DNA from 2 places in the Blautia sp. KLE_1732_HM_1032 genome. Region 1 is predicted to be linked to the other one. Evidence: predicted binding sites of a transcription regulator. Region 1 holds the regulator's gene; the other holds the start of a gene.
What was found. Region 1 encodes Rex, which represses fermentation and respiration genes when NADH is low (regulators of the CRP and FNR family bind a similar motif). Its sites were predicted from a motif close to ATTGTTAANTANTTAACAAT; they were not measured.
Positions count from the first base shown of each region.

Region 2: a site for Rex is predicted at 5,001-5,020, ahead of NQ489_RS11000 (CoB--CoM heterodisulfide reductase iron-sulfur subunit B family protein). Genes of this name have one in related genera too.

Region 1 is NZ_CP102266.1:2,102,426-2,118,457, reverse strand. Features, by position in the region: gene NQ489_RS10155 (cobalt-precorrin 5A hydrolase) at 1-226, shown strand, start outside; gene cobJ (precorrin-3B C(17)-methyltransferase) at 219-950, shown strand; gene NQ489_RS10145 (bifunctional cobalt-precorrin-7 (C(5))-methyltransferase/cobalt-precorrin-6B (C(15))-methyltransferase) at 943-2,916, shown strand; gene NQ489_RS10140 (cobyrinate a,c-diamide synthase) at 2,917-4,320, shown strand; gene cbiB (adenosylcobinamide-phosphate synthase CbiB) at 4,307-5,284, shown strand; gene cobD (threonine-phosphate decarboxylase CobD) at 5,312-6,364, shown strand; gene NQ489_RS10125 (cobyric acid synthase) at 6,349-7,869, shown strand; gene NQ489_RS10120 (precorrin-8X methylmutase) at 7,872-8,513, shown strand; gene pdxR (MocR-like pyridoxine biosynthesis transcription factor PdxR) at 8,510-9,826, opposite strand; gene NQ489_RS10110 (pyridoxamine kinase) at 9,919-10,785, shown strand; gene NQ489_RS10105 (ABC-F family ATP-binding cassette domain-containing protein) at 10,816-12,732, opposite strand; gene NQ489_RS10100 (redox-sensing transcriptional repressor Rex) at 12,947-13,594, shown strand; gene NQ489_RS10095 (bifunctional ADP-dependent NAD(P)H-hydrate dehydratase/NAD(P)H-hydrate epimerase) at 13,656-15,173, shown strand; gene alr (alanine racemase) at 15,170-16,032, shown strand, end outside.
Region 2 is NZ_CP102266.1:2,280,824-2,296,855, reverse strand. Features, by position in the region: gene NQ489_RS11020 (3-isopropylmalate dehydratase large subunit) at 1-1,160, shown strand, start outside; gene NQ489_RS11015 (LeuD/DmdB family oxidoreductase small subunit) at 1,296-1,787, shown strand; gene NQ489_RS11010 (3-isopropylmalate dehydratase large subunit) at 1,807-3,051, shown strand; gene NQ489_RS11005 (L,D-transpeptidase family protein) at 3,268-4,707, shown strand; gene NQ489_RS11000 (CoB--CoM heterodisulfide reductase iron-sulfur subunit B family protein) at 5,083-5,877, shown strand; gene NQ489_RS10995 (4Fe-4S dicluster domain-containing protein) at 5,874-6,263, shown strand; gene NQ489_RS10990 (CoB--CoM heterodisulfide reductase iron-sulfur subunit A family protein) at 6,268-8,256, shown strand; gene NQ489_RS10985 (hydrogenase iron-sulfur subunit) at 8,247-8,690, shown strand; gene NQ489_RS10980 (4Fe-4S dicluster domain-containing protein) at 8,678-9,652, shown strand; gene NQ489_RS10975 (4Fe-4S dicluster domain-containing protein) at 9,656-10,693, shown strand; gene NQ489_RS10970 (FAD/NAD(P)-binding protein) at 10,686-11,540, shown strand; gene NQ489_RS10965 (2Fe-2S iron-sulfur cluster-binding protein) at 11,570-12,247, shown strand; gene NQ489_RS10960 (FAD-dependent oxidoreductase) at 12,261-13,871, shown strand; gene NQ489_RS10955 (fumarate hydratase) at 13,927-14,769, shown strand; gene NQ489_RS10950 (Fe-S-containing hydro-lyase) at 14,771-15,334, shown strand; gene NQ489_RS10945 (Fic family protein) at 15,586-16,032, shown strand, end outside.

The DNA.
Region 1 (16,032 bases):
AGCCTGGCAGCTTCCGTTTCTGACCTTTACAGAGGAAGAGCTGAAGGCAGTGCAGGGTGAATTTACCCCGTCACAATTTGTAAAAAAGATAACAGGTGTAGAGAATGTCTGTGAGAGAAGCGCGGTTCTGGGTTGCGGACAGGGTACACTGATCAGAAAAAAAACAGGCCGGGACGGTGTGACTACCGCCCTTGCAGCCGGAAATCGGAGGATACGTTTTGAGTAAGATTTATGTTGTAGGAATTGGCCCGGGTGCGTATGACCAGATGACTGGAAGAGCGATCCGTGCATTAAATGAAAGTGATGTGATCATCGGTTACACGGTGTATGTGGATCTTGTAAAGGAGTATTTTGCAGGCAAAGAGTTCATGACCACACCGATGAAAAAAGAGGTAGACCGCTGTGTACTTGCTTTTGACGAGGCAAAAAAAGGAAAAACCGTTTCCATGATCTGTAGTGGTGACGCCGGTGTCTATGGCATGGCAGGTCTGATGTATGAGGTGGGAGAAAACTATCCTGATGTGGAGCTGACCATTATCCCGGGTGTGACAGCAGCCACAGGCGGCGCCGCAGTGCTGGGTGCACCGCTGATCCATGATTTCTGCCTGATCAGCTTAAGTGATCTTCTGACTCCGTGGGAGAAGATCGAGGCAAGGCTTCTGGCAGCAGCACAGGCGGATTTTGTGGTATGCCTTTACAATCCGTCCAGCAGAAAACGTAAGGATTATCTTCAGAAGGCCTGTGATCTGATGATGAAATACAAGTCTCCGGATACTGTCTGCGGCACGGTTGCCCAGATCGCACGTGACGGCGAGACTGCACAGGTCATGACACTGAAGGAGCTCCGTGATACAGAAGTGGATATGTTTACTACCGTATTTGTGGGAAATTCACAGACTAAGAATGTAAACGGCAAGATGGTAACACCAAGGGGATATAAGAATGTATAAAGCCATTGTTTTTGCAGGAACCACCGAGGGCTATGCACTCTGTGAGTTCCTTGCGGAAAATCATGTTCCGGTCTATGCCTGTGCAGCTACGGAATATGGCGGCTCCCTTCTGAAGGAAAATGAATTTCTCCATGTCAGCGCCGGAAGGCTGAAAATCGAAGATATGGAGGAGCTTTTCCAAAGGGAAGCGCCGGAGATCGTTCTGGACGCCACTCATCCCTATGCAGCAGAGGTGACAAAAAATATCCGGACTGCCTGTGAGAACGGAAGCATCCGATATCAGCGTGTCCTTCGCCCGGAGGGGGAGAAGAACAGGGAAGCCATCTATGTGGAAAGCACGGAGAAGGCGGCAGAGCTTCTTTCCGGTACAGAGGGGAACATTTTTCTTACCACAGGAAGCAAGGAGCTGTCTAAATTTACAGTGATCCCGGATTACCAGGAGAGGCTTTTTGCCCGGGTGCTGTCCATCCCTTCCGTGATCAGCTCCTGCGCGGAGCTGGGGATCGAAGGAAAGCATCTCATCGGTATGCAGGGGCCATTTTCCACAGAGATCAACGAAGCCATGCTTCGACAGTTTCAGTGCAGCTATCTGGTCACCAAGGATACCGGTCTGGCAGGTGGATTCCCGGAAAAGATGGAGGCTTGTCAGCGCTGCGGCGTCACACCTGTGATCATCGGAAGACCATTGCAGGAGGAGGGGCTGTCCCTGCCGGAAGCAAGGGTATTTCTGGCAAAGCTGTTCGGCCTTACCCTGTCACAGAGGGTTTCTCTTGTAGGCATCGGCATGGGTGCGGAAAAAACCCTGACTTTGGAAGGAAAGAAGGCCTTTGATGAGGCGGAGCTTCTGATCGGTGCAAAGCGTATGACAGATGCTGTACAGAGGCCGGGGCAGATGGTTCTCCATGAGTACCGCAGTGATAAGATCGTGGAGTATATCAAGACACATCCACAGTACCGTACCGTAGCCATTGCCCTTTCCGGCGATGTGGGCTTCTACAGCGGTGCAAGGAAGCTGATCGATCTTCTGGATGGCGATGTCCAGGTGATCTGCGGGATTTCTTCCGTTGTTTATTTTATGGCGAAGATCGGTCTTTCCTGGGATGATGCCAGGATCGTCAGCGCTCATGGAAGAGACTGCAATCTGATTGCCCTGATCCGGCATAACCCCAAGGTTTTTTCCATTCTGGGAACAGAGGATGGGGTAGCTCGTCTGGCTTCTCGTCTGGTTGCGTATGGAATGGGTGATGTGACCCTTTATGTGGGCGAAAATCTTTCCTACGAAAATGAAAAGATCTTTCATGCCAGTGCGGCAGAGCTTACAGAATACCGGGGTGATGCGTTAAGCGTGGTAACTGCGTGCAATGAAAACGCAGTACCTTTGCCCGCAGTTCACGGGATCTGTGATGAGGAATTTCTTCGTGGGAAGGCGCCTATGACAAAGGAAGAGGTGCGTACGGTTTCTCTGTCCAAGCTTCGTCTTCAGGAGGATTCTGTCTGCTATGATGTGGGAGCGGGCACAGGCTCGGTTTCTGTTGAGATGGCGCTTCGTGCCTGGAAGGGTCAGGTCTATGCCATCGAGAAAAAGGAAGATGCCCTTGCTCTTCTGAAGGAGAACAGGCGGAAATTTGCCACAGACAATCTGGAGATCGTGCCTGGTACTGCACCGGAAGCGATGGTGGAACTACCTGTTCCGACACATGCCTTTATCGGCGGGTCTTCCGGAAACATGAACGAGATCATCCGGCTTCTTCTGGATAAAAATCCGGGAGTACGGATCGTGATCAATTGCATCACTCTGGAGACGGTGACGGAAGCCATGAATGCCATACGAGATTTCAGCCTGACGGATGTGGATATCGTACAGCTGTCTGCGGCAAGATCCAAATCTATCGGAAGGTATCATATGATGATGGGTGAGAATCCGATCTATATCATTTCCTGCAGCGGAAGAGGGGAGGAGATTTAGGTGAAGGTCTCGAGAATACTTCTTGCGGCAGGTGCCAGCGGAAGCGGAAAAACCCTGATCACCTGCGGGCTGCTTCAGGCGCTGGTGAACCGTGGCCTTAAGGTGGCTTCTTTTAAATGCGGCCCGGATTACATAGATCCTATGTTCCACAGCCGTGTGATCGGTACAAGATCCCGAAACCTGGATACGTTTTTTACAGATGGAGACAGAACCCGGTATCTTCTGGCAAAGAACGCATCGGACTGTGAGATCGCAGTGATGGAGGGAGTCATGGGGTATTATGACGGTGTAGGAGGGATCACCTCCAGAGCCAGCGCCTATGATCTGGCCTCCACCACAGATACACCGGTGATCCTGATCGTAAACAGCCGTGGCATGAGTGTTTCCCTGGCTGCCTATGTAAAGGGCTTTCTGGAATACAAAAAGGATAGTCATATCTGCGGCGTGATCTTTAACCAGATGTCTCCCATGCTGTATCCCAGGATGAAGAAGCTTCTGGAAGAGGAGCTTTCCGTAAAGGTGCTGGGATATGTTCCGAAGGTGGAGGACTGTGTGATCGAAAGCCGTCATCTGGGGCTGGTGCTTCCGGAGGAGATCCCGGAGCTGAAAAGCCGTCTGCAGAAGCTTTCCGAGGTACTGGAGAAAACCCTGGATATCGATGGGATCCTGGAGCTTGCAGGGGAAGCACCGGAGCTTGCGGCACCAGAGACGGAAATGCTGATACAGAAGGATACTGCCTTCGGATACCGTACAGAGGAAAAGGTGCGGATCGGTGTGGCGGATGATGAAGCCTTCTGCTTTTTCTATGCGGATAATTTAAATCTTCTGGAGCAGATGGGAGCGGAGCTAGTACGTTTTTCACCCATTCATGACAGAGAGCTTCCGGAGGATCTGGACGGGCTTCTTTTAAGCGGCGGTTACCCGGAATTAAACGGGGAGGCGCTGGAAGAAAATCAGGAAATGTGCACCCGGATCCGGGAAGTCATCCTGGACGGAATGCCTTGTCTGGCAGAATGTGGCGGATTCATGTATCTTCATCAGGAGATGGAGGATATGGAAGGAAAGCAGCGCAGAGTCTGCGGGGTGATCCCTGGAAGGGCTTACCGGACACCGAAGCTGAACCGGTTCGGCTATATCACCCTTACGGAAAAACAGGATACCGGACTTGGTGAGATCCCGGCTCATGAATTCCATTACTTTGATTCCACAGATTGCGGAGAGGATTTTCATGCGGCAAAGCCGGCATCTAAAAGAGGATGGGATTGTATCCATGACCGGGGCAGGCTGATGGCAGGATTTCCGCATCTTTATTATTACGGAAATCCCAGGGTTCCGGCACGCTTTCTGAAGAACGCACTGGAATATAAGAAGGAACGGAGGCAGAAAAAAGATGCTGAAATATAGTCTTCCTGCACTGGCCATAGGATTTGTGCTGGATCTTCTGATCGGAGATCCCAGATGGCTTTATCATCCGATCTGTGTCATCGGCAATCTGATTGCAGTGCTGGAAAAGGTGATCCGGAAGATTTTTCCGAAAAATCACGGCGGTGAGCTGACAGGAGGCTTTCTGATCGTAGTGCTTGTCTGTCTGTTCAGCGGCGGGGTGCCGCTTCTGGTGCTTTATTATCTTTACCGGTATCTGCCGGTGGCCGGATTTGTGCTGGAGGTTTTCTGGTGCTATCAGCTTCTTGCCACCCGTTCCCTGAAAGATGAGAGTATGAAGGTTTATGACCGGCTGAAAAACGGAACTCTGGACGAGGCACGCTATGCGGTGTCCATGATCGTAGGCCGTGATACCAGAGAGCTTACGGAAACCGGCGTGACAAAGGCTGCCGTGGAAACCGTTGCGGAAAATGCATCCGACGGCGTGATCGCCCCCATGCTTTATATGGCTATCGGCGGGGTGCCGCTGATGTTTTTGTATAAGGGTATCAATACCATGGATTCCATGCTTGGATATAAAAATGACAAATATCTTTATTTCGGCCGTATTGCGGCAAAGCTGGATGATGTGGCCAATTATATCCCTGCCAGGATCTCCGGATGGCTGATGGTGGCAGGAACTGTTTTTACAGGAATGGATACAAAAAATGCGGCAAAGATCTACAAACGTGACCGGAGAAATCATGCAAGCCCCAACTCTGCTCAGACAGAGGCTGCCATGGCCGGAGCGCTGGATGTACAGCTTGCGGGAAATGCATATTATTTCGGGAAATTATATGAAAAACCCACGATCGGGGATCCGATCCGCCCGGTGGAGCCGGAGGATATCAAAAGAGCTAACCGGCTGATGTACGCGGCATCCATACTGGGTGTGGTTGTATTTGGACTGCTCAGTGCGGGGATCCGGTTCGGGTTATTAAGGTAACAATAAATACAGACAGGAGAATGACCAATGACAAAACACATACATGGAGGAGACGTATATAAACATAAAGACTGCCTGGATTTTTCGGCAAATCTGAATCCTTTGGGAACACCGGAAAGTGTGAAGCAGGCCATTATCCACAGTCTGGATCATATTGCACAGTATCCCCAGGTGGGATGCGGCGTTCTCAGGGAAAGGATCGCAGAATCGGAAGGGGTAAAAGCGGAAGAGGTAATATGCGGTAACGGAGCAGCAGAAGTGATCTTTACGCTCTGTCATGCAGTAAAGCCAAAGCGGGCTCTGATCCCGGCGCCTACTTTTGCGGAATACGGACAGGCTCTGGCCAGCACTGGCTGTGAGCTGGAATATTACATGCTGACGGAAAATGACGGTTTTGTGCTCAGTGAAGCATATCTGGATATCCTCCATAAGGGACTGGATATGGCTTTCTTATGTAACCCCAACAATCCTACCGGCATGCTGATCCCCCACAGGCTTCTGAAAAGGATCCTGGAAAAATGCAGAAAGCTGGATATCCTGCTGGTGGTAGATGAATGTTTCCTTGATTTTGTAAAGGAACCGGAAGAGTATTCTCTGAAGCATTCTCTTTCCGGGTTCAATAATCTTTTTATCCTGAAAGCATTTACAAAAAGATATGCCATGGCCGGTGTGCGGCTGGGCTATGGCCTCTGTTCTGACAGAAAGCTGATGGAAAGGATGGAGCTCTGCGTTCAGCCATGGAATGTTTCCACCATGGCCCAGGCAGCCGGGCTCCAGGCACTTACAGAGACGGAATATGTAGAGGAGGGAAGACAGCTTGTTTTTCGGGAGGCACAGTGGCTAAAGGATGAGCTGGTCCGCATTGGGTATAAAGTATTTCCGTCGGAAGCAAATTATATTTTCTTTAAAGGACCGGAGGAGCTCTTTGACTTCTGTCTGCGCAAGCGGATCCTGATCCGTGACTGCAGCAATTATCCGGGTCTTACAAAGGGGTATTACCGGATCGCGGTAAAGCGCCATGAAGAAAATGTAAAACTGATCGAAGTACTTGAGGGAGGTATATTATGGCAAAAGCAATAATGGTACAGGGAACCATGTCCAATGCCGGAAAAAGCCTGCTGGCTGCGGGACTTTGCAGGATCTTTAAGCAGGATGGATATCGTGTGGCTCCTTTTAAATCACAAAATATGGCACTGAATTCCTTTATCACAGAGGATGGTCTTGAGATGGGACGGGCTCAGGTCATGCAGGCAGAGGCAGCCGGGATCCGGCCGTCTGTCCTGATGAATCCCATTCTTCTGAAGCCTACCAATGATGTAGGCTCCCAGGTGATCGTAAACGGAGAGGTTCTTGGAACCATGAGTGCCAGGGATTATTTCAAATATAAGAAGACCCTGGTTCCGGATGTGATGAAGGCGTACAACGCTCTTGCAGCGGAAAACGATATCATTGTCATCGAAGGTGCGGGAAGTCCTGCCGAGATCAATCTCAAGGATGAGGATATTGTAAATATGGGTATGGCAAAGATGGCCAAGGCACCGGTCCTTCTTGTGGGAGATATTGACCGTGGAGGTGTTTTTGCCCAGCTGATCGGTACGGTGGAGCTTCTGGAGGACGATGAGAAAGCTATGGTAAAGGGGCTGATCATCAACAAATTCCGCGGAGATAAGACTATTCTGGACCCTGGTGTTGTCATGCTTGAGGAAAGAAGCGGGATCCCGGTGGTGGGTGTGGCGCCTTATCTGGATATCCAGGTGGAGGATGAGGACAGCCTGACGGAGCGTTTTGACCGGAAGCAGGAAGCCGGTGTCATTGATATCGCAGTGGTCCGTACACCAAGGATTTCCAACTTTACGGATTTTAATCCTTTTGAGAGCATTCCCGGAGTTTCTCTCCGCTATGTAAAACACCCGAGAGATCTTCACTCTCCGGATATGATCATCCTTCCTGGAACCAAGAACACCATGGGTGATCTGATCTGGATGCGGGAAAGCGGAATGGAGGCAGCGGTTCTCAAGGAAGCCTCCAGAGGCAAGCTGATCTTTGGTGTCTGCGGCGGCTATCAGATGCTGGGCGAGACCTTAAGCGATCCTCATGGCGTTGAAAATGGCGGTTCCATGAAAGGAATGGGACTTCTTCCCATGGAAACGGTATTTGCCGAAAAGAAAACCAGGACCAGGGTGCAGGGGCATTTCGGTCAGCTGTCCGGTGTGTTTGCTCCTCTTTCCGGTGCGGAAATCGAGGGCTATGAGATCCATATGGGCGAAAGCATCCTGAAGGACAATGCAGGAACAGCCACGAAGATCACAGACAGCGTCAGCGGTAAGAAAAAAGAAGAGGGTGCTTTTGCGGGAAATGTGTGCGGAACCTATATCCACGGCGTTTTCGATAAGGAAGCATCTGCAGAGGCGATCATCCGCGTGATCGGCGAGAAAAAAGGTATTGATGTGGAAAATATGACAGGCGTGGATTTTGCGGCATTTAAGGAACAGCAGTATGATATCCTGGCTGCAGAGCTGCGGAAGCATCTGGATATGAAAAAAATCTATGAGATACTGGAAAACGGGATTACGGAGGAAGAATAGAAATGAAAGTTGAGCTTGAAAATGTAAAACCCATGGAGATTGAAAAAAGAAGCTTTGAGATCATCACAGAAGAGCTGGGGGATACTCCCCTGATCCCGGGAACAGAGCTGATCGTAAAACGCTGCATCCACACAAGCGCAGATTTTGATTATGCAAAAAATCTCTGCTTCTCGGAGGGGGCAGTGGAAATGGCCATGGACGCCATCCGCAACGGTGCCTGTATCGTCACAGATACCCAGATGGCAAAGGCCGGGATCAACAAGCGTGCACTTGCCCGCTACGGCGGTGAGGCTTACTGCTTCATGTCCGATGAGGATGTGGCTGCCCTTGCAAAAAAGAACGGGACTACCAGAGCCACAGCCAGCATGGACAAGGCAGCAGAGATGGATAAAAAGCTGATCTTTGCCATTGGAAACGCACCTACCGCACTGGTACGTCTTTATGAGCTTATTGAGAATGGAAAGCTTTCTCCTGAGCTGATCATCGGTGTGCCGGTAGGCTTTGTGAATGTTGTGCAGTCCAAGGAGCTGATCATGCACGCAGATGTGCCTTATATTGTGGCAAAAGGACGCAAGGGTGGAAGCAATATTGCTGCGTGCATTGTAAATGCCCTGCTCTACATGATCGATAACCGGAGAGATTAGGAGTCGGTAACCTCCTTCAGAAGCTGACAGGCAGGCAGAAAATCCTTGGATGGAATGGAGGAGCAGGAGAGGACCAGGGTGACCTCGGCTCCGTTTTCTCTGAGAACCTCCAGTCCCAGACCACGGTTCCGGGCTCTGTCTGTCAGTTCACTGCCTGTGAGAGAACAGGGAAGAGTAAGGGCAAGGCTGGTTCCTGCGGCTCCTGTTTGGATCTGGCAGTCCTGGCCGAAGGTTTCCCGGACAGCCTGGGAAAGAGCCTTCAGCTTCTGGGAATAAAGGCGGCGGAGCTTTCTTGTCTGGGAAGCCAGATGCCCGTCGCGGATAAACTGGCAGAGCGCGATCTGTTCTGCCTTGGAAGCAGTCTGATTATAAAAGGCTGCTTTTTTTGTATATTTTTCCCGGAGAGAGCGTGGCAGTACCATGAAGCTGACACGGATGGAGGGCAGCAGCAGCCTGGAAAAGGAACCGATATAGACAACGTTTTCACCACCTGCAAGACCGAAAAGTGAAGGCGTTGGCTTCTGGAAATAAACAAATTCGTTTTCGAAATCATCCTCAATGATCAGATGGTCATTGATCTCTGCATGACGGATCAGCTCCAGGCGTCGTTTTACCGGCATGATCTCGCCCCATTTCGTCATGTGAGCAGGAGAAACATAGATCACATCGCAGCTTTTGTCCCGGTAATGGACATCAAAGCCGTAATCCTGAAAGATGGTGCTGCATGTGGTGAAGGACGGTGTGGGGAACGAAACGGTTTTCCGTTCATGGATCAGAGGGCAGAGGATCTGGAGAAGGGGCTGGAGACCGGCCCCTACTACAATGTCATCCGGGGAGCAGATCACATTTCTGCGTTCCCGGATATAGTCTGCGAGAACCTCCCGGAAATCGCTTTCGCCCTGTGGTTCGCCATAAGAAAGCATACGGTCGCCCTGGCGGAGGGCACTTTTGATGTAACGCTGCCACAGATCAAAACGGAAGCTTTCCCGGTCAACACCGGAAGAGGCAAAATCATAAAGGCAGGGCGTGATATCCTTATCCTGTTTTTCGGGGGTAAGCAGATGCTGCTTGGAAGCAATGCCGGTGACATAATAGCCGCTCTGTGCCCTGGCGATGATATAGCCGTCTGCTGCCAGCAGAAGATAGGCATTTTCGATGGTGGTACGGCTCAGCTTCAGCTCCTGGGCGCATTTGCGGAGGGAGGGCATTTTGCTTCCGGGAAGGAGACGGCCTTCCAGAATCAGCTTCCGGTAATAGTGATAAACCTCCAGATAAAGGTGTTCTTTTTTGTGTTCAGCGGATATATTTAACATAAGTATGATGATTTCCTTCCAAAAATGATTGCGTAAACCTGACAGTTCATTCTATAATATTACAGAAAAAAACTCAAGACTGGAGAATTACCATGAAAAAAATAGCAGTGATCAATGATCTTTCCGGGCTGGGGAAATGTTCACTGACAGCAGCGATCCCGGTGATCTCGGTGATGGGAGTCCAGGCGTGTCCACTTCCCACCGCTGTTTTAAGCAACCAGACCGGTTATGAAAGTTATTTCTGTGAGGATTTCACAGAGCATATGGAACCATATATGGAGCAGTGGAAAAAAAGAGGATTTTTCCCGGATGGGATCTATACAGGATTTCTTTCTGACGATAAGCAGGCAGACAGGATCCTGAAATTTATGGATGCGTTTGCAGGGAAGGATACTCTGATCCTTACAGATCCGGTGATGGGGGATGACGGCGCGGTTTATCCGATCTATACAGAAGAGCTTCGCAGCCGGTTCTGCGAACTGACACGTCGTTCCTATGTGATCACACCGAACCTTACGGAAGCCCTCCTTCTTCTCTACGGAAAAGAAAAAATGGAGGAGATCTGGAATAAACTGCAAAAGGTATCAGAGGCCCGGCGGATGGAAGAGATCCGGGAGATCGGGTGCGGACTTGCCCGGAAATTTTCACTTCCTGCCGTTGTGATCACCGGAGTGGATCACAGGGAGGAGGGGCAGCCTCTGAAAATGGGAAATCTTGTCCTGGAAAACGGAAACAGCTCCTGGGTATTTGCAGAGAAATCCGGCGGAAGCTATTCCGGGACAGGAGATCTTTTTGCATCCGTGCTCAGTGCAGGGCTGGTAAAAAGATATTCCATGAAAACCTGTGCAGAGCTGGCCGTGGATTTTATCTCGGCATCGATCCGCGATGCGGTGGAGGAAGGAACAGACCGTAACGATGGTGTATGCTTTGAACAGCATCTCGGCATGCTGCTTCCATAAAAACATAAGGGGATAAAAAAAAGCTGACCGTCAGGCCAGCTCTTCCCATTTTTCATAAAGCTCTTCCAGTTCTTCAGCGATGGCTGCTTTTTCGCGGCTCAGCTTTGTACATTCCGCTACATTGGTGCAGACATCCGGAAGGACCATGGTTTCGTCGATCTCGCTGTCTCTTGTTTCCAGCTCTTCGATACGGGCTTCGACTTTTTTCAGCTCGGCTTCCCGTTTTCGTTTCTTTGCCTGTTCTTCCTTCATCTGCTGCCAGGAAAGCTTGTTCTCGGAAACCGCTTTTTCTTCTGTAGGTGCCTCCGGAGAAGTGCTTCCCGGTGCATAGGTACTGGTCAGCTCCTCCTTCTTTTCCAGATAGTAATCATAATCACCGATGTAATTTACCACTGCTTGGTTTGTCAGCTCCATGATCCTGGTCGCAGTCTGATTGATAAAGTAACGGTCATGGGATACATAAAGGACTGTACCGGTGTAGCTGACTAGTGCTTCCTCCAAGATCTCCTTGGAAGCAATATCCAGATGGTTGGTAGGCTCGTCAAGGATCAGGAAGTTGGCTTCGGAAAGCATCAGCTTTGCAAGGGAAACACGGCCTCTTTCTCCACCGGAAAGTGCGGAGATTTCCTTGAAAACATCATCTCCGGTAAAGAGAAATGCGGCAAGCATATTTCGGATCTCGGTCTCTGCGAGAGTCGGATAAGTATCGGAGATCTCCTGGAAAATCGTTTTGTCCATATGCAGAACATGATGTTCCTGATCGTAATAACCGATCTGCACCTTGGAACCAAGGGAAAATTTGCCGGCATCTGCCTCAATAAGACCGTTGATGATCTTCAGCATGGTGGTCTTTCCGGTTCCGTTGTTTCCGATCAGTGCCACACGCTCGCCGCGTTTGATATCAAAGGAGATATCGGAGAACAGGGTCTGTCCCGGAAAGGCCTTGGAAAGCGCTTCCACGTGGAGCACATCGTTTCCGCTTAACACCCGTGGTTCCAGCGAGATACGCATCCGGTCCTGGAGCTCAAGAGGTTTTTCAATTCTCTGTACACGGTCCAGCATTTTTTCACGGCTTTCCGCACGTTTGATGGATTTTTCACGGTTAAAGGATTTCAGCTTGGCGATAACGGCTTCCTGATGCTTGATATCCCGCTGCTGATTTAAGTATGCCTTGTACTGTGCGTCACGAAGCTGAGCCTTCTTGAGAGCATAGGCAGAGTAGTTGCCGCTGTATACGCGGGTCTGTCCGGCTTCGATCTCAATGACCTTGGTGACCACCTTATCCAGAAAATAACGGTCATGGGAGACGATAAAAACAGCTCCCGGATAATTCAGAAGATAAGTTTCCAGCCAGGAGATGCTTTCCATATCCAGGTGATTGGTTGGCTCATCCAGAAGCAGGATATCCGGCTTGGAAAGAAGCATCTTGCCCAGCGCCACGCGGGTTTTCTGACCGCCGGAAAGAGTTTCAATCTGCTTGTCATAATCTTCCTCCGTGAAGCCGAGACCCTTTAAGACACCGGTCAGCTCACTTTTGTAAGCGTATCCGTTCTCCAGCTCAAACTGATGGGTCAGGCGGGTATAGGTTTCCATCAGACGGTTCAGCTCATCACCGGTCACCGTGTTCATTTCCTGTTCCATATTGCGGATACGGCGTTCCATATCGATGATGTGCTGCTTGGTGGTAAGAAGCTCTTCGTAGATGGTATGATGTCCGTGGATATCCTGGTACTGGGCAAGATAGCCGATATTTTTATCCCGGGCAAGCACCACGGTACCGGAATCAGCAGAAAGCTCCTGCATGATGATACGCAGCAGTGTGGTCTTTCCTGCACCGTTGCAGCCGATCAGAGCAGCCTTTTCACGGTCTTCAATGTGAAAGGATGCATCATTTAAAATTACTTTTTCGCCAAAGGCCTTGCATATATTCTGACATGATAAAATCATAAAAACTGTCCTCCTGTATAAAGAATCACCCCTGTTTATGTCTGAACAGGGAAAAATCCTCCACCTATTATAACGGAAACTGCCGGGATTTCAAAGAAAAAATCAATTATTAGAAAAAATATAAAGAAATTTGTACAGAATAGACAACTTTAATTGACAGGAAAATGTCAATTCGTTATAATTAACCTAGTGTAAGGTAAGGAGGAAAACTATCGTGGAGACAAAACAAATCTCGAAAGCGGTGATTAAGCGTCTGCCACGCTATTACCGCTACTTAGGAGAGCTGATGGAAGATAATGTAGAACGTATTTCTTCCAATGAATTAAGTAAGAAGATGCATACCACAGCTTCTCAGATCCGTCAGGATCTTAATAATTTTGGCGGTTTTGGGCAGCAGGGGTATGGCTATAATGTACACTATCTTTATACAGAGATCGGTAAGATCCTGGGACTGGATACCGTTCATCCGATGATCATCCTGGGTGCCGGTAATCTGGGACAGGCACTTGCCAATTATGTGGATTTTGAGAAGCGCGGGTTCAGGCTGGTTGGTATCTTTGACGTAAATCCTGTGCTTGAGGGCATCGCAGTCCGTGGACTTGAGATCCAAATGCTCAGTGAGCTTCCGTTTTTCCTGAGAGAGAATAACGTGGAGATCGCGATTCTGACACTTCCCAAGAATAAAGCCAAGGAAATGGCGGATATCCTGGTGGAGAACGGGATCAAGGCAATCTGGAATTTTGCACATCTCGATCTTGAGACACCGGATGATGTGATCGTAGAGAACGTTCATCTTTCCGAGAGTCTGATGACACTGTCTTATAATCTCAGTAAATACAGGCAGGAACATGTGGATAAGTAAGAATTGTTAAGCTGCCGGAAACGGCAGCTTTCTCTATGACAGAGGGGAGGCAGAAGACAGAATGAAGAAGCTTGTTACCTGCAAAGAAATGAAGGATCTGGACTCCACAACGATCCGTGAGATCGGAGTTCCCTCCGAGGTTCTGATGGAGCGGGCAGCACTGAAGGTGGTAGAGGAAACAGAAAAGTATCTCCAGAAGGACGAAAGGATCCTGGTAGTCTGCGGAAGCGGAAATAATGGCGGTGACGGTATCGCTGTTGCCAGATTGTTCCATCTGAAGGGGATCCGGGTAGAGTTTTATATGGTCGGAAACAAAGATAAAATGACCAGAGAGACTGCTCTTCAGTATAAGATCGCTTCCGGTTATCGTGTCCCGGAGGTGAATAACCCGCAGTGGAGTGAATATACTACTATAGTAGATGCCGTGTTTGGGGTAGGCCTGACGCGTCCGATCGAGGGGCATTATGCTGATATCATCCATGAGATGAACAGTGCGAGGGCCAAAAAGATCGCAGTTGACATCCCGTCAGGAGTGAACGGAGATACTGGCCTGGAAATGGGAATTGCCTTCAGCGCCGATCTGACTGTCACATTTGCCTACCGGAAAAGAGGTCTTTGCTTTTATCCGGGAAGACTGTATGCAGGAAGGATCGTTACCGCCGATATCGGGATCTATGAGCAAGAAGCTGTGACTGCATCTGCCGCCTGTCTGGAAAATAAAGATCTGAAGCTGTTTCCGGAACGTGATCCCGGCGGAAACAAGGGTACCTTCGGAAAAGTGCTCTTTGTGACCGGAAGTGAGGGAATGTGCGGAGCCGCTTATTTAAGCGCCAGTGCAGCACTTCGTGCCGGTGCGGGAATGGTAAAGATCCAGACTGTGGAAGCCAACAGGATCCCACTGCAGATACTCCTTCCGGAGGCTATGGTCTGCAGCCGCTTTGATCAGGAATCCAATGAACAGCTTCTATCCTGGTGTGATGTGATCGTGATCGGACCGGGACTTGGAACATCAGTGGCCAGCCGTGAGAGAGAACAGTGGTTTCTCACGGCGGCTGCCCGGGAGAAAAAGCCGCTGATCCTGGATGCGGACGGCCTGAACCTTCTGGCTGCACATCCACAGTGGTATCAGTATCTGGGAGAGCATGTAGTCCTGACACCGCATATCGGAGAAATGAGCCGGCTCAGTGGCAGAACGATCCAGGAGATCCAGCATGAGATCGCAGATATTGCACTGAAATGTGCTGCGGAAACAGGCTCTGTGTGCGTATTGAAGGATGCATGTACGGTGATCGCAGATGAGAAAAGCCAGATGTATCTGAATCTTTCCGGTAATTCCGGAATGGCAACTGCAGGAAGCGGAGATGTGCTTTCCGGGATCCTGGCAGCAGTGTTATGTATGTATCTGAAAACGGAGGAACAGCCTCCCATGGTTTTAAAGGCCGCGTTAGGTGTTTATCTTCACGGACTTTGCGGTGATCTTGCAGCCGCTGAAAAAGGAAAGCGCAGTATGCTGGCAGGAGATATCATAGAATATCTGCCCAAGGCATTAGCTATAGGTGAAGAGGAGTCGGAATTATGAAAAAATACGAGAGAGTAAAAGCACTGGTATCACTGGATGCCATTGCCCACAATTTTGAGGAAATGCATAAAAATGTCAAAGAAGGGACAAAGATCATCGCTGTGATCAAGGCGGACGGTTATGGCCATGGTGCCAGAGCTATTGCCCGTCTGATCCAGGACTATGACTATATCTGGGGATTTGCAACAGCTACTGCAGAGGAGGCACTGGAACTTCGGCATGCAGGGATCACCAAGCCTGTCCTGATCCTTGGCCTTGTATTTGAGGAATATTATGAGGAACTTGCAGCCAATGATATCCGAATCACCATATCGGATCTTAATACAGCGGCAGAATATGCAAAAGCAGGTGCACGCATTGGAAAAAATGTACATATTCATCTGGCTCTGGATACGGGAATGACAAGGATCGGATATGCGGATATTCCGGAAAATGCAGTAAAGATCGAAAAAATCTCAAAAATCCCGAATCTGGTGATCGAGGGAATGTTTACCCATTTTGCCAGGGCGGATGAGACCGACCGTTCTCCTGCACTGGTGCAGCTGGACCGTTATCTTCGTTTTGCAGAGCTTCTGGAAAAAAGAGGTGTTCATATTCCGGTACGTCACTGCTCCAACAGTGCAGGTATCATCCGTGTTCCGGAAGCAAATCTCAATGTTGTTCGTGCCGGCATCACCATTTACGGTATTTATCCGTCAGAGGAGGTAGAACGTGATATTGTGAAGCTGACACCTGCAATGGAGCTGAAAAGTCATGTATCCTATGTGAAAAATGTGGAACGTGGAACAGCGGTAAGCTATGGAGGAACGTTTGTTACAGAACGCTTTACCAGAATGGCAACGATCCCCGTAGGTTATGC
Region 2 (16,032 bases), 180 kb from region 1:
ATCTGATGAGCAATGACGGAACCACACATCTGACTGTTGACATGTACAACAACAAATTAAAAAATCCACATATCGCAGATACAAAGAAACTGGTATTTATCGTAGACCATAACGTACCGTCTGACAGCCCGAAAACAGCGGCATCTCAGAAAAAGATGAGAGATTTTGCAAGAGAAAATAATATTGATTTCTGGGAAGGAAAGGGTGTCTGCCACCAGATCATGATCGAGAATTATGTCCGTCCGGGACAGTTGATCTTCGGTGCTGACAGCCATACCTGTTCCTACGGAGCACTTGGTGCTTTCGGTACCGGTGTAGGATGTACAGATTTCCTTTACGGAATGGTAACCGGAACTTCCTGGGTCATGGTTCCGGAAACCGTAAAATTTAACCTGACAGGGAAGCTTCCTGAGGGCGTTTACGCAAGAGATCTGATCCTTACCATTATCGGTGAGATCGGGGCAAACGGCTGCAACTATCAGGCAATGGAGTTTACCGGTGAGGGCGCCAGAACCTTAAGCATCAGCGACCGTATGGCACTTTGCAACATGGCTGTTGAGGCTGGTGCGAAGACAGGAATCTTTGAGGCTGATGATAAAGCTCTGGAATATCTGAAAGAGCATGGACGTGAGCCAAAAGCGGTATATCACAGCGATCCGGATGCTGTTTACGCAAGAGAGTATACCTTTGATCTTTCAAAAGTCCGTCCGGTTGTAGCGAAGCCAGACTTTGTTGACAATGTGGTTCCGGCTGAGGAAACCTGCGGCATCAAGATCAACGAAGCGTTCCTTGGCTCCTGCAATAACGGCCGTATTGAAGACCTCCGTGTAGGCGCAGAGGTGATCAAAGGCAAAAAAGTTGCAGAGGGAGTTCGTTTCCTGGTTGTTCCTGCAAGCCAGACCATCTATCGTCAGGCATTAAAGGAGGGGCTTATCGATATCTTCATGGAAGCAGGGGCTATTGTTATGAATCCGAACTGCAGTGTATGCTGGGGAAGCTGCCAGGGTGTTATCGGCGAGAATGAGGTCCTGATCAGCACAGGAACCCGTAATTTTAAGGGACGTGCAGGGCATCCGAGCTCCAAGGTTTACCTGGGATCTGCGGCAACAGTTACTGCATCTGCCGTTGCAGGTGAGATTGCAACTGCTGACAGAGTATAAGAGTTTCAGAAAAGATTTAAATAATATATTCAGAAATTATCAGAGGATGATCCGTTCCGGCGTGGGTTCTTATAACAGGGCAGACAGAAAACATTTGCCTGATGATACGGAACAGAATAAACAGGAGATATACATATGGAAGCATTTACAGGAAAAGTGTGGGTACTGGGCGATGATATTGACACCGATATCATCATTCCGACCGAGTATCTGGCGCTGAAAACCATTGACGATATGAAACAGTACGGATTCAGTCCCCTTCGCCCGGAGCTGGCAGGACAGATCCAGAAAGGTGACATTATTGTAGCAGGAAAGAACTTCGGCTGCGGTTCCTCCAGAGAGCAGGCACCGGAGATCATTAAAGCACTGGGCGTACAGTGTGTTATTGCGAAATCTTTTGCACGGATCTTTTTCCGCAACTCCATCAACAACGGCCTTCTTCTTATCGAACAGCCGGATCTTCACGACAATGTGAAAGAGGGAGATGAAGTTACAGTTGTGATGAACGAGCATGTAGACCATAACGGAAAACAGTACCCGATTGCTTCTCTTCCGGAGAATCTGATGGATATTATTCAGGCTGGCGGACTTGTAAAAGCCATGCGCAAACTGAACGGTCTGGACTAAGACGGAAAGGAGAGAAATAATGGGTGAGACGATCATTGAGAAAATTATCAGACATAACACAGGCAAAGCAGTAAAGCCTGGCGATATCGTGACGGTCAATGTTGACAGAGTGATGATCCATGATATCTTTATTCCGTTTGTAGCGGACAAATTTGAGGAGATGGGCTTTCAGAAGCTGTGGGATCCGGACAAGGTTGTTCTGATCTATGACCATCTTGTACCGGCAAGTCAGCAGGATGATACCAGACATTTCCATGTGGGAGATGCTTTTGCAGCTAAATATGGCATGAAAAACGTACACAGAAGTGACGGTATCTGTCATCAGCTTATGACTGAGGCAGGTTATGTTAAACCCGGTAATATTGTATTTGGTACAGACAGCCATACCACGACTTATGGATGTGTCGGTGCGTTTTCTTCCGGCATCGGTTACACAGAGATGGCCAGCATCCTGGGAACAGGAACCATGTGGATCAAGGTTCCGGAAACCATAAAGGTTGTGATCGACGGAGAACTTCCGGAGAATGTGATGTCCAAGGATATCATCCTCCGCCTGATTGGCGACCTTCGTGCAGATGGTGCAACTTATCGTGCACTGGAATTTTCCGGAAGCACCATTGAGAACATGTCTGTGGCAAGTCGTATGACCATGGCAAACATGGCGATCGAGGCAGGTGCAAAATGTGCACTTTTCACACCGGATGAGAAGACTGCCGCTTACTGTGAGACAGAGCTTGATGAGTTCCAGAAGAGTCTTGTAGGCGATGAGGATGCCGTTTATATGAAGACCATGACTTATAAGGCAGAGGATTTTGTACCGGTTATGGCTTGTCCGTCACAGGTGGACAAGATCCGTGATGTCAGCGAGCTTCAGGGTGAGACCATCGATCAGGTATTTATCGGTTCCTGTACAAACGGACGTCTGGAAGATCTGATGGCAGCAGCAGAAGTCCTGAAGGGCAAAAAAGTTGCAGACTTTGTAAAACTGATCGTAACTCCTGCAAGCCGCAAGATCTACCGTCAGGCCATTGAACTTGGTATTCTGGATACGCTTGCTGAGGCAGGTGCCATCATCACACATCCGGGATGCGGACTTTGCTGTGGAAGAACCGGCGGAATCCTGACAGACGGGGAGAAGGTTGTGGCAACCAACAACCGTAATTTCCTGGGACGTATGGGAACTTCCAAGGTTCAGATCTATCTGGCATCTCCGAAAACTGCAGCAGCCTGTGCGATCGCAGGTAAGATCGTAATGCCGGAATAAGCAGCAGAAGATCCGTTCGGAAATACTGCTGACAGAAACATAAAAAAGAAACGTATGAAAGGACAGATTTTCGCGAGGAGTGGCAGTCTGTCTTTTTTTACCGGATCAGAAGGATCCTGGATAAGTCATTTTTACAGAAAATGGGATTTATTGTATTATAATAACAGCCAGTGTGACAACATAACATATATTACATAAGACTCGAGGGATAAGGGTATGGAGAAAAGATCAACCATCAGTAAAAAGACACTGAAGATCATACTTGGAATCTGCATTGGCGTAACGATCCTGGCAGTGGCAGGGGTATTTGTCTATACATACTTGGCAGATCATAATACGCTGGGACGGAAGATTTCCATATGGGGAGTGAATGTTTCCGGACTGGATGCAAAGCAGGCAGAAGAAAAGATCACTGCGGAATTTGCAGATCGTCCGGTATCCTTTCAGGAAAATGATCAGGAAGTTTACAGTACAACTTTGAAAGAGCTGGGCTACAGTCTCAATGAAGAAGCCCTTCTGAGTAAGCTTACAGAAATTCAGAAACAGCGGGAAGAGAGCCGGAAGCTTTTTCCAAAGGAAGAAAATATAGAACCGGAATGTCAGATCGAGGAAGATGAGGAGCAGGAAAAGCAGGCTCTTGATCTTTCAAATTTCGGTACGGAAGAAAGAAAAGCTTCTATTGATGCAGCCATTCAGTACGATAAGGAGAAAAAAGAATTCACCCTTGTGAAACAGGTACAGGGGACGGAAATCGATCCGGATAAGCTGGAGACTACCGTGGACATAAATCTGAACGCAGCATTTGATACGGCTCTGCTTGGGGATACCATCACAGTACCGATCAACAAGCATGTGTATGTAAGTCCGACGGTCACTGTAACAGAGGATATGAAAAATAAGATTACAGACCTGAACAGCCAGCTGAAGAAATACCGCAGCAGTACAGTAACTTATACATTCGGAAGTGAAACGGCTGTTCTGGATTCCGATACGATCACATCCTGGCTGAAGGCTGAGGGGGAGACGCTGACTTTAGATGAAGAAGCCATTAAAGCCTACATCAGTGAGCTTGCCAACAAATACAATACCATTTATGTTCCCCGCACCTTTCATACATCTGCGGGAACGGATGTGACCATTGAGGGAAATGAGTACGGATACCGGATCGATCAGGACGGAGAATATGCTCAGCTTCTGGAAGACCTGAAAAGTGGTACTGCTGTAACAAGAGAGCCTGTTTACAGCAAAAAAGGATACCAGAGAAACGGAACAGACGATCTGGCAGGCAGTTACATAGAGGTCAGTCTGGATGCACAGCATTTGTGGCTGTATAAGGACGGATGCCTTGTGACGGAAACAGATATTGTCAGCGGTAAGCCGGTGAAGGGGCGTGAAACATATCGTGGTGCATGGCCGATCGCCTACAAGGCGAGTCCCTTTAACCTTACCAGCAATGAATATGGTTACGATGTAAAGGTTAATTACTGGATGCCTTTTGTCTACGGACAGGGACTTCATGATGCGTCCTGGCAGTCATCCTTTGGCGGGAACCGTTATAAAACCAACGGAAGCCACGGTTGCATCAATCTGCCTAAGGATCAGGCAGCACTGATCTATAACACCATTGATGCAGGTTATCCGATCATTATTTACTGATAGGAGCAAAAAAGCTTCGGAGAGATCCGGAGCTTTTTTTATGCCCGAAAATGAAAATTATCATGGAAGCAGGATCGTAAATGATAAGGTTTTTCAAAAGTACGTTAAAAAAAACACAAAAAAATATCGAAAAAGCCTTGTCGAAACAGAAATAACGTGATATGATGATCTCGGAAATCGAGCTAATACACTTCTTAATTGCGGAGGAAGAGTGTTTTTCTCTTTTATTTGGGTGCAAATTGATAAAAAAACTCAAATAAGTGTTAGTTGAGATTTCATTTTTTTATTCATGTATCGTTAAAAAAAAGACAATATATGAACAAGAATATCTACTATAAACGTCAGATTTTAGACTAAGAAAGGATAATGAAAGGTATGAAGTACAGTTATTATCCGGGTTGCACCCTGAGAACAAAGGCCAAAGATCTGGATGAGTATGCCAGAGCCAGTGCCACAGCCCTTGGGTTTGAGCTTGAGGAGATCGAGGACTGGCAGTGTTGTGGTGGTGTTTATCCGCTTGGCACAGACGAGATCGCCACAAAGCTTTCTTCCGTCCGTGCGTTAAACCAGGCAAAAGAAAAAGGCCAGGATCTGGTGACGATCTGTTCAGCCTGTCATCATGTGATCAAGCGTGTCAATGATGATATGAAAAATGTGGAAGATATCCGGACCAGAGCCAACAATTATATGCAGCTGGAAGCTCCCTATGAAGGAGAGACAACCGTTCTCCATTATCTGGAGGTTCTCCGGGACAGAGTCGGTTTTGATAAACTGAAAGAAAAAGTAGTAAATCCTTTTACCGGAAAGAAGATCGGAGCCTATTACGGATGTCTGCTTCTGAGACCTGGAAAGATCATGGCATTTGATGATCCGGAAAATCCAAGGATCATGGAGGATTTTATCCGTGCCCTTGGCGCTGAGCCTGTGATCTATCCTTACAGAAATGAATGCTGTGGAGGATATATATCCCTGAAAGAAAAAGAAATGTCACAGAATATGTGTGAAAAGATCGAAGAAAGTGCAGCCGGATTTGGCGCAGATATGCTGATCACTGCCTGTCCACTGTGCAAATATAATCTGAATAAAAATGCCGGAAACAGACTGCCGGTTTACTATTTTACAGAGCTTCTGGCAGAAGCCCTTGGCGTCAAAGAGGAGGTGGCAAAATGAGAGATAACCATTCTGCTGCGGAAAAAATAAAGGAGATCAGCGGGACCAATCCTCTGAAATGTATGAAGTGTGGCAAATGCTCTGCTACCTGCCCATCCTTTGACGAGATGGATATCAAGCCTCATCAGTTTGTGTCCTACGTGATCAATGAAAATATCGAAGCACTTGTAAATTCAGCATCCCTGTGGAAATGTCTTTCCTGTTTTGCCTGTGTGGAGCGCTGTCCGCGAGACGTAAAACCCGGAAAGATCATTGACGGGGCAAGACAGCTGGTTGTCCGGGAAAAAGGCGGAGACTATCTTTCACCAAATGAAATTCCGGAGCTTCTTGATCCGGAGCTTCCTCAGCAGCTGCTGGTAAGTGCATTCAGAAGATACAGGAGGTGAGAAAGTGCAGAGAATCGGTGTATTTGTCTGTCATTGCGGAAGTAATATTGCCGCTACGGTAGACGTAAAAAAAGTTGTGGAAGTCATAGCGAAAGAGCCGGGTGTTGTACACGCCGAGGATTACCAGTATATGTGTTCCGAGGCAGGTCAGTCCAGAATTCAGGAAGCCATCCGTGAAAAAAATCTCACAGGTGTGGTTGTCTGTTCCTGCTCCCCGCGTATGCATGAGACAACTTTCCGCAAAGCAGCGGAAAAAGCAGGCCTGAATCCATACATGGTGGAGATCGCAAACATCCGTGAGCACTGTTCCTGGATCCACAAGGATATGCAGGAGGCTACGGAGAAGGCCGTGATCCTTGCAAGAGCAGCAGTAGCAAAAGTCAATTTAAATGCTCCTCTTCAGCCGGGAGAAAGCCGCGTTACAAAGAGAGCACTGATCATCGGAGGCGGTATCGCCGGAATCCAGACAGCTCTTGATATTGCTGACGCAGGCTATGAAGTTGATATCGTGGAAAAAACGCCAAGTATCGGCGGAAGAATGTCACAGCTTGACAAAACCTTCCCTACTCTGGACTGTTCCGCATGTATCCTTACCCCGAAAATGGTGGAGGCTGCAGCCCACGAAAAGATCAATATCTATACATACAGTGAGGTGGAAAAGGTTTCCGGTTTCGTAGGAGATTTTACTGTTGATATCCGCAAAAAAGCACGCAGTGTCAACATGGACAAATGTACAGGCTGCGGTGTCTGTCAGGAGAAATGTCCGTCCAAAAAAATCCCTAACGAATTCAACAGAGGCCTGAACAACCGGACAGCCATCTACACGCCGTTTGCCCAGGCAATCCCAAATGTTCCGGTAATCGACCGGGAGCATTGCCTGAAATTCAAGACCGGTAAATGCGGTGTCTGTTCCAAGGTATGTCAGGCAGGAGCTGTTGATTATGATCAGCAGGACGAGATCGTGACACAGAAATACGGAGCTATCGTAGTGGCAACAGGATTTGATACCATCAAACTCGACCGGTATGATGAATACGCATACAGCCAGAGTAAAGACGTGATCACTTCCCTGGAACTGGAGCGTATCATGAATGCTGCAGGACCTACAAAAGGACATCTTGAGCGCCTTTCCGATGGAAAAGCACCGAAGGAGATCGTATTTATCCAGTGTGTTGGAAGCCGTTGCTCCGATGACCGTGGAAAGCCATACTGTTCCAAGATCTGCTGTATGTACACAGCTAAGCATGCCATGCTGATCCGTGATAAATATCCGGATACCAATGTGACGGTATTTTATATTGATGTCCGTACACCTGGTAAAAACTTCGATGAGTTTTACAGAAGAGCAGTTGAGCAGTATAGCGTAAACTACATCAAAGGTCAGGTAGGAAAAGTAATTCCGCAGCCGGATGGAACACTTCTTGTTCAGGGCTCGGATCTTCTTGATAATAAGCAGATCTTCAAGAAAGCAGATATGGTAGTTCTTGCAACAGCCATTGAGCCGAATCCGGATGTACGTAAGATTGCTACTATGCTTACTGCAAGTATTGACACCAACAATTTCCTTACAGAAGCCCATGCAAAGCTTCGTCCTGTAGAATCACCGACAGCAGGAATTTTCCTTTCCGGTGTATGCCAGGGACCAAAGGATATCCCGGAGACAGTTGCCCAGGCAGGAGCTGCGGCTGTAAAGGCCATAGGGCTTCTTGCAAAGGACAAGCTGACAACCAATCCATGTACGGCAAGATCCGACGAGCTTCTCTGTAACGGATGCTCTACCTGTGCAAATGTATGTCCTTACGGAGCGATTTCCTATGAGGAGAAACAGGTCAACGATCACGGTATCCGTGAGACAAGAAGAGTTGCGGTTGTCAATACAGCACTTTGCCAGGGCTGCGGTGCCTGCACAGTAGCCTGCCCGTCAGGAGCCATGGACCTTCAGGGCTTCTCCAACAGACAGATTATCGCGGAGGTGGATGCAATATGTCGATAGAAACAAAGGAAGAATTCAGACCAAAGATCGTGGCATTCTGCTGTAACTGGTGCAGCTACGCCGGAGCAGACCTTGCCGGAAGCAGCCGTTTGAGCTATCCGGCGGATGTAAAGATCATCCGTGTTCCATGTTCCTGCCGTGTCAATCCCATGTTCATCCTCCGTGCCTTTGAAAAAGGAGCCGATGGTGTGATCATGTGCGGATGTCATCCGGGAGACTGCCATTACAGTACCGGAAACTATTATGCAAGAAGACGTATGACACTTCTGTTTTCAATGCTGGATTATATTGGGGTGGAAAACGGAAGAACACGTGTGGAATGGGTATCTGCCGCAGAAGGCGTGAAATTTTCACAGACTATGAATGAGTTTGTTGAGAAGATCCATTCACTTGGTAAAAACGTGAGATTGGAGGATATAAGATGCAGGAGCTGATAAAACGTGCAAAAGAACTGCTTGCAGATGGCACGGTAGTCCGGGTTCTTGGGTGGAAAGCCGGAGATCTTGCCTTTAATCCGGAACCAGCCTATTTTGAAACACCGGAATCTCTGGAGGATTTTGTCTATGATGGATTTTGCGGTGCCAATTTAAGCAAATATATGATCGAAGCTTCCAAGCTGGAAGGAAAAACCATGGTCTGTCTGAAGCCCTGCGATACATATAGCTTTAACCAGCTTTTGAAAGAGCATCGTGTAGACAGAGAAAAAGCCTATATCGTAGGTGTTGGCTGTAAAGGAAAGCTGGATATTGAAAAGATCCGCAAAATGGGGATCAAGGGTATCCGGGGAATTTCCGGAGCAGAGATTACCGGAGATGCAGAGACATTGACTGTGGATACTGTTTACGGAGAAAAAACCTGTGCATACAAAGATGCCATGCTGGAACGCTGCCATGTATGTAAAGGAAAAGAGCATAAAATTTACGATGAACTGATCGGTGAGTCAAAGGAGACAAAGGACGCTGACCGTTTCGCAGAAGTTGAGAGGATCGAGGCAATGAGTCCGGAAGAAAAATTTGCATTCTGGCAGAGCGAGCTGAGTAAATGTATCCGCTGTAATGCCTGCCGTAATGTATGTCCGGCCTGCAGCTGCCGCAAATGCGTTTTTGACAGCAACAAGTTCGACAGCGCCCAGAAGGCAAATGTGGATTCCTTTGAGGAAAAGATGTTCCATGTGATTCGTGCCTTTCATGTAGCCGGAAGATGTACGGACTGTGGCGAGTGTAGCAGAGTCTGCCCGCAGGGAATTCCCCTTCATCTGTTTAACCGTAAGTTTATCAAGGATATTGATACGTTTTACGGTGAGTATCAGGCAGGCGAGGATGCGGAGTCAAAGGGTCCGCTTACCAGCTTTACCTTTGAGGATGTAGAGCCAGGGATCGTGGCAGAAAGGGGATAATGTATGTATAAGATCGCAGTAGAAAATTTGCCGGCATTATTCCGGAAAATTGCCGCAGACCAGGAATTATATTTACCGGTAAAGGTAAGTGAGCAGGTGAACTTCAAGGCATGGAGCGAGGATGCAGAAGTTTCCCTTGAAACACTGAAAACCGTGAAATCACCGAAGGATGCTTTCTTTCCGCAGAGTGAAAATCTCTATACCTGTAAAAAAGATGGGAAAAATATCAGCATTGAGCCTCAGGCACTGAAAGACCAGAATTTTGTCGTATTCGGAATGAGAGCCTGTGATGTACAGGGCGTGAAGGTTCTCGACAAGGTGTTTCTTGGGGATCCGGTGGATACTTTTTACCAGGCAAGAAGAGAACATGGAACTATCGTAGCTCTTGCCTGTCATGAACCGGAGGAAAGCTGCTTCTGTAAAGTATTTGGCATTGATGCCGCAGATCCGGAAGCAGATGTTGCAGCCTGGATCATCGAGGGAGAGCTTTTCTGGAAGCCTCTCACAGAAAAGGGAAATGCTCTGACAGAAACTGTGAAGGAGCTTTTGGCAGATGCTGATGAGACAAGGGTAGAAGAGGAAAAGAAGGCGATCCGTGATATTATCGAGCTTCTTCCATATACACATCTTTCACTGGAAGGATGGGCGCAGGAAGAATACATGGACCGTTTCAATTCTCCTGTATGGGAGAAACTGTACAAGCCTTGTCTTGCCTGCGGAACCTGTACCTTCGTATGTCCGACCTGTCAGTGTTATGACATCAAGGATTACGACACAGGGCACGGTGTTCACCGTTACCGCTGCTGGGATTCCTGCATGTATTCTGATTTTACCATGATGGCTCATGGAAACAACCGTACCAGCCAGATGCAGAGATTCCGTCAGAGATTTATGCATAAGCTTGTTTATTATCCGTTAAATAATGACGGTATGTTCTCCTGTGTTGGCTGTGGCCGCTGTGTGGAGAAATGTCCGGAATCTTTAAATATCGTAAAAGTCATCAAGGCCTTTGAAAAACAGGGAGGTGAAAAGAATGAGTGAATGTACCTGTCATAAGAATTATACACTGGATACGCTGATCCCCAAGGTTGGCGTGATCACAGATATCCGTCAGGAGACACCGGATGTAAAAACCTTCCGTGTGGAAGCTCCGGAGGGTGGAAAGCTTTTCGAGCATATGCCAGGACAGTGTGCCATGGTCTGTGCACCAGGCGTCAGTGAAGGTATGTTTTCCATTACTTCTTCTCCGACTGTAAAGGATTATCAGGAATTCAGCATCAAAAAATGCGGATCTCTTACTGATCATCTCCACAGCCTTCAGGTTGGAGATGAGATCGCAGTCCGCGGACCATACGGAAATCATTTTCCGGTGGAAGATAAGTTAAAGGGAAAAAATCTCCTGTTCATCGCAGGTGGAATCGGTCTGGCACCTCTTCGTTCCGTGATCAATTATGTGCTGGATAACCGTGAGGATTACGGAACAGTAGATATTCTCTATGGTTCCCGTTCCGCAGATGATCTGGTGCAGCTTAAGGAAATCCAGGAAGTATGGATGAAAACAGAAGGTGTAAATGTATATCTTACCATTGACCGCGAGCAGGAAGGCTGGGACGGTCATGTGGGATTTGTTCCGAATTATCTGAAGGAGATTGGTTTTGATACCAATAAGACCGCTCTGGTCTGCGGCCCGCCGATCATGATCAAATTCGTTCTGGCAGGACTGGAAGAGCTGGGCTTCTCCAGAGATCAGGTATATACCACACTGGAGCTTCGTATGAAATGCGGTGTCGGAAAATGCGGCCGCTGCAACATCGGAGACAAATACGTCTGCAAAGACGGCCCGGTATTCCGGTGCGATGAAATAGATGAATTGCCTAGTGAGTACTGATAAGCAAAAGAAAGGACTGGTAATCTCAAATGGAAAATAATATGGTAAACGTATATTTTTTCGGTAAAAAATACAGCGTTCCCGGTGATCTGACCATTATGACAGCTATGGAATATGCCGGTTATACATTAAAAAGAGGATGCGGCTGCAGACACGGATTCTGCGGTGCCTGCGCAACCATCTACAGGATCAAGGGACAGAATGAGCTAAAAACCTGTCTCGCCTGTCAGACACAGGTGCAGGAGGGAATGTATGTGGCAAGTATCCCGTTCTTCCCTACAGACAAGAGACTTTATAATATAGAAGATCTTAAGCCGAACCAGCAGGTAATGATGGAGCTCTATCCGGAAATCTACAGCTGCATCGGATGCAATGCCTGCACAAAGGCCTGTACACAGGACTTAAATGTCATGCAGTATATTGCATATGCACAGAGAGGCGAGCTTGAGAAATGTGCAGAGGAATCCTTTGACTGTGTAAGCTGCGGCTGCTGTTCCGTAAGATGTCCGGCAGGAATTTCCCATCCGATGGTAGGCCTTCTGGCAAGACGTCTCACCGGTAAATATATCGCACCGAAAAGTGAACATCTGGAGAAACGTGTGGAAGAGATCCATGAGGGCAAATTTGATGATATGATCGAGAAGATCATGCAGAAGCCGATCACAGAGATGCAGGAACTTTACAACAGCAGAGAAATCGAGAAGTAGGAGGGCGTAAAACATGTATGCACCATATCCAGAAAATATGATGGAATCCATCAAAAAGGTAGAGGCTACAAGAGCAGAGCGTATGGCAACAGAGCCAAGACGTCTGAGTGCAGATGAGAAAGATGCTCTTCTCAAAAAATTCCATCCGGATTATAACCCGGATGCATTTGCAGAGATCAAGGTAGGACCGAACAAGGGACAGAAAGCACCACTGGAACTGACAAAAATGCTCCATTCAGAAAGCCGTCTGCTCAACGAAAAAATCGATCTTACAAAAATCGATTATGATGTAGATGTACTCATCATCGGTGGTGGCGGAGCAGGATCTTCCTGTGCCATCGAGGCTCATAACGCAGGTGCCAACGTTATGATCGTCACAAAGCTCCGTATCGGTGATGCCAACACCATGATGGCAGAAGGCGGGATCCAGGCAGCAGATAAAGAAAATGATTCCCCGGTACAGCATTATCTGGACTGCTTTGGAGGCGGACATTTTGCCGCGAAACCGGAGCTTGTAAAAAGACTGGTAATGGAAGCCCCGGATGCGATCAAATGGCTCAACGACCTTGGTGTTGAGTTTGATAAAGCAGAAGACGGAACCATGGTCACTACACATGGCGGCGGTACCTCCAGAAAGAGAATGCATGCTGCAAAGGATTATTCCGGATCAGAGATCATGCGTACTATCCGTGATGAGGTCTTAAATCTTAAGATCCCGGTAGTGGAATTTACCTCCGCTGTAGAGCTTCTGAAGGATGAAAAAGGACAGGTTTCCGGCGCAGTCCTTCTTAACATGGAAACCGGAGACTATTCCGTTGCAAGAGCAAAAACAGTTGTAATTGCAACCGGTGGTGCAGGAAGAATGCATTACCAGGGATTCCCAACATCCAACCATTACGGAGCAACTGCTGACGGACTTGTGCTTGGATACAGAGCAGGCGCTTCCCTTCTTTATCAAGATTCTATCCAGTATCATCCAACAGGTGCGATTTATCCATCACAGATCCTTGGTGCCCTGGTAACAGAGAAGGTTCGTTCCGTTGGTGCACAGCTTGTAAATGCAAACGGAGAAGCTTATATTCATCCGCTGGAAACCCGTGATGTAAATGCTTCCGGTGTTATCCGAGAGTGTGAGGAAGGCCGTGGCGTTGAAGTTCCAGGCGGACGAAAGGGTGTATGGCTGGATACTCCGATGATCGAGATCCTGGGAGGTGAGGGAACTATCGAAAAGAGGATCCCTGCCATGTTCCGTATGTATATGAACTACGGTATTGATATGAGAAAAGTTCCGATCGTGATCTATCCGACCCTTCATTATCAGAACGGTGGTCTTGAGATCAACGGAGACGGCTTTACAAAAGAAATCCCGAACCTTCTGGTTGCAGGAGAGGCGGCAGGCGGAATCCACGGAAGAAACCGACTGATGGGAAATTCTCTTCTTGACGTAATTGTATTTGGAAGAAATGCAGGTAAAAAAGCAGCTGCCAAATGCAAAGAGGTAGAGCTTGGCACCATGAATCTGGATCATATCAGAAAATATGAAGAGGAACTGAAAAATGCAGGCGTTGATACAGGAGACGTATCTCCTATGCTTCTGCCGAAATATGCCCGCCACGAACGTTAAGTTAAAAATATGTTATGATAATAAAAACATATGAGATAAGCGAAAGGAGTCTATTATGAGAGAAATCGAAGTAAGCAGACTTACAGAGGTTATCGAAAAACTCTGTATCGAAGCCAATGAACATCTCCCGGAAGATGTGAAGGATGCTATCAAAACCTGCCGTGCCTGCGAGGACGGCGAGATCGCAAAAGGTGTCCTTGATAACATTATCGAGAATTTTGATATTGCGGACAGTGAGAATGTTCCGATCTGTCAGGATACCGGAATGGCATGCGTATTCCTTGAAATTGGTCAGGATGTCCACTTTACAGGCGGAGATTTAAATGATGCCATCAATGAAGGTGTACGCCGCGGATACGATAAAGGTTACCTGAGAAAATCCGTTGTCAAGGATCCGGTACGCCGTGGAAACACAGGTGACAATACACCGGCTATGATCTATACAGAGATCGTTCCTGGAGATCAGGTGAAAGTAACTGTAGGACCAAAAGGCTTCGGAAGCGAGAATATGAGCCAGATCCGTATGTTCAAGCCATCTGCAGGCCTTCAGGGAATCAAGGATTTCATTCTTGAGGCTGTAGAAACTGCAGGTCCGAACCCATGTCCGCCTATGGTAGTTGGTGTTGGTATCGGAGGAACTTTTGACAAATGTGCACTTCTTGCAAAGAAAGCGCTGATGCGTCCTCTGAATACAGAGAACCCGGATCCTTACTATGCAGATCTTGAAAAAGAGATGCTGGAGAAGATCAACAAGCTTGGTATCGGACCTCAGGGCTTTGGTGGAAAAACCACAGCTATCGGTCTGAACATTGAGACTATGCCTACTCATATCGCAGGTATGCCATGTGCAGTTAACATCAACTGCCATGTAACACGTCATAAAACGGAGGTGCTTTAATATGGAAAGAAGAAAGATCACACTGCCTCTGACAAGAGAGCTGGCAAGAACTCTCCATGCAGGCGACCAGGTTTTATTGACAGGAACTATCTATACATCCCGTGATGCAGGTCACAAGAGAATGTGCGAGGCCCTTGCAAAAGGAGAAAAGATTCCTTTTGACCCTACAGATGCTACTATTTACTATGTAGGTCCGACTCCGGCAAAACCAGGCGAAGTCATCGGCTCCGCAGGCCCTACAACCAGCGGCCGTATGGATGCCTATGCACCGACTATGATGTCCGTAGGCGCCAGAGGAATGATCGGAAAAGGTGCCCGCCTTCCGGAAGTCGTAGATGCCATGAAAAAATATGACGGCGTATATTTCGGAGCCATCGGCGGTGCAGGTGCACTTCTTGCAAAATGCATCAAAAAAGCAGAGCTTATCGCTTACGAAGACCTGGGCGCAGAAGCACTCCGCAAGCTTTATGTGGAAGACATGCCGCTTGTAGTCATCATTGACAGTGAGGGAAATAACCTCTACGAAGAGGGACGTGCAGAGTACCTGAAAGAGCACGCAGAATAATCTTTTGCCCCAAAATGTGATATTGTGATATATTTCAAAAAGGAATAAAAAAAGGATAAAAGTCCGACAGTAAATGCTGAAAATCCGTGCAGAAGCATTTATTGTTGGGCTTTTTAATTTTATCATTTCACTTTCAATTTAATCATTCTTGCGAAAATGATCAAATTAAAGTTGACAATGATAAGATTGATTTATATACTTGAAGTAAATAAAATCGAAAAAAGAGTGATAAAGAAGGTGATGAAAAATATATGAGACAGTTTGATTATCGGGAAAAGTGGAAAAATCTGTTGACTCCTGAAATTGTATCTTACCTGACACAGATACATGAATTTAAAGGAGAACAAACTCTTTTTATTGAGGTCAAAGCAGATACTCTTACACAATTAGTTGAAATCGCCAAGATTCAAAGTACGGAAAGTTCCAACAAAATAGAAGGTATTTATACATCAGACATCAGATTGCGGGAATTGGTAAAAGACAAAACAAGGCCAAGGACAAGAAATGAACAGGAAATTGCCGGATACAGAGATGTATTGAATACAATTCATGAAAGCCATGACCATATCCCACCAAAGTCTGCGATTATTTTACAGCTTCACAGAGATTTGTATAAATTTGAAAGTTACAATATTGGAGGGAAATATAAAACTGCAGATAATGTCATTGAGGAAGAAGATTCTCAGGGAATAAAAAAA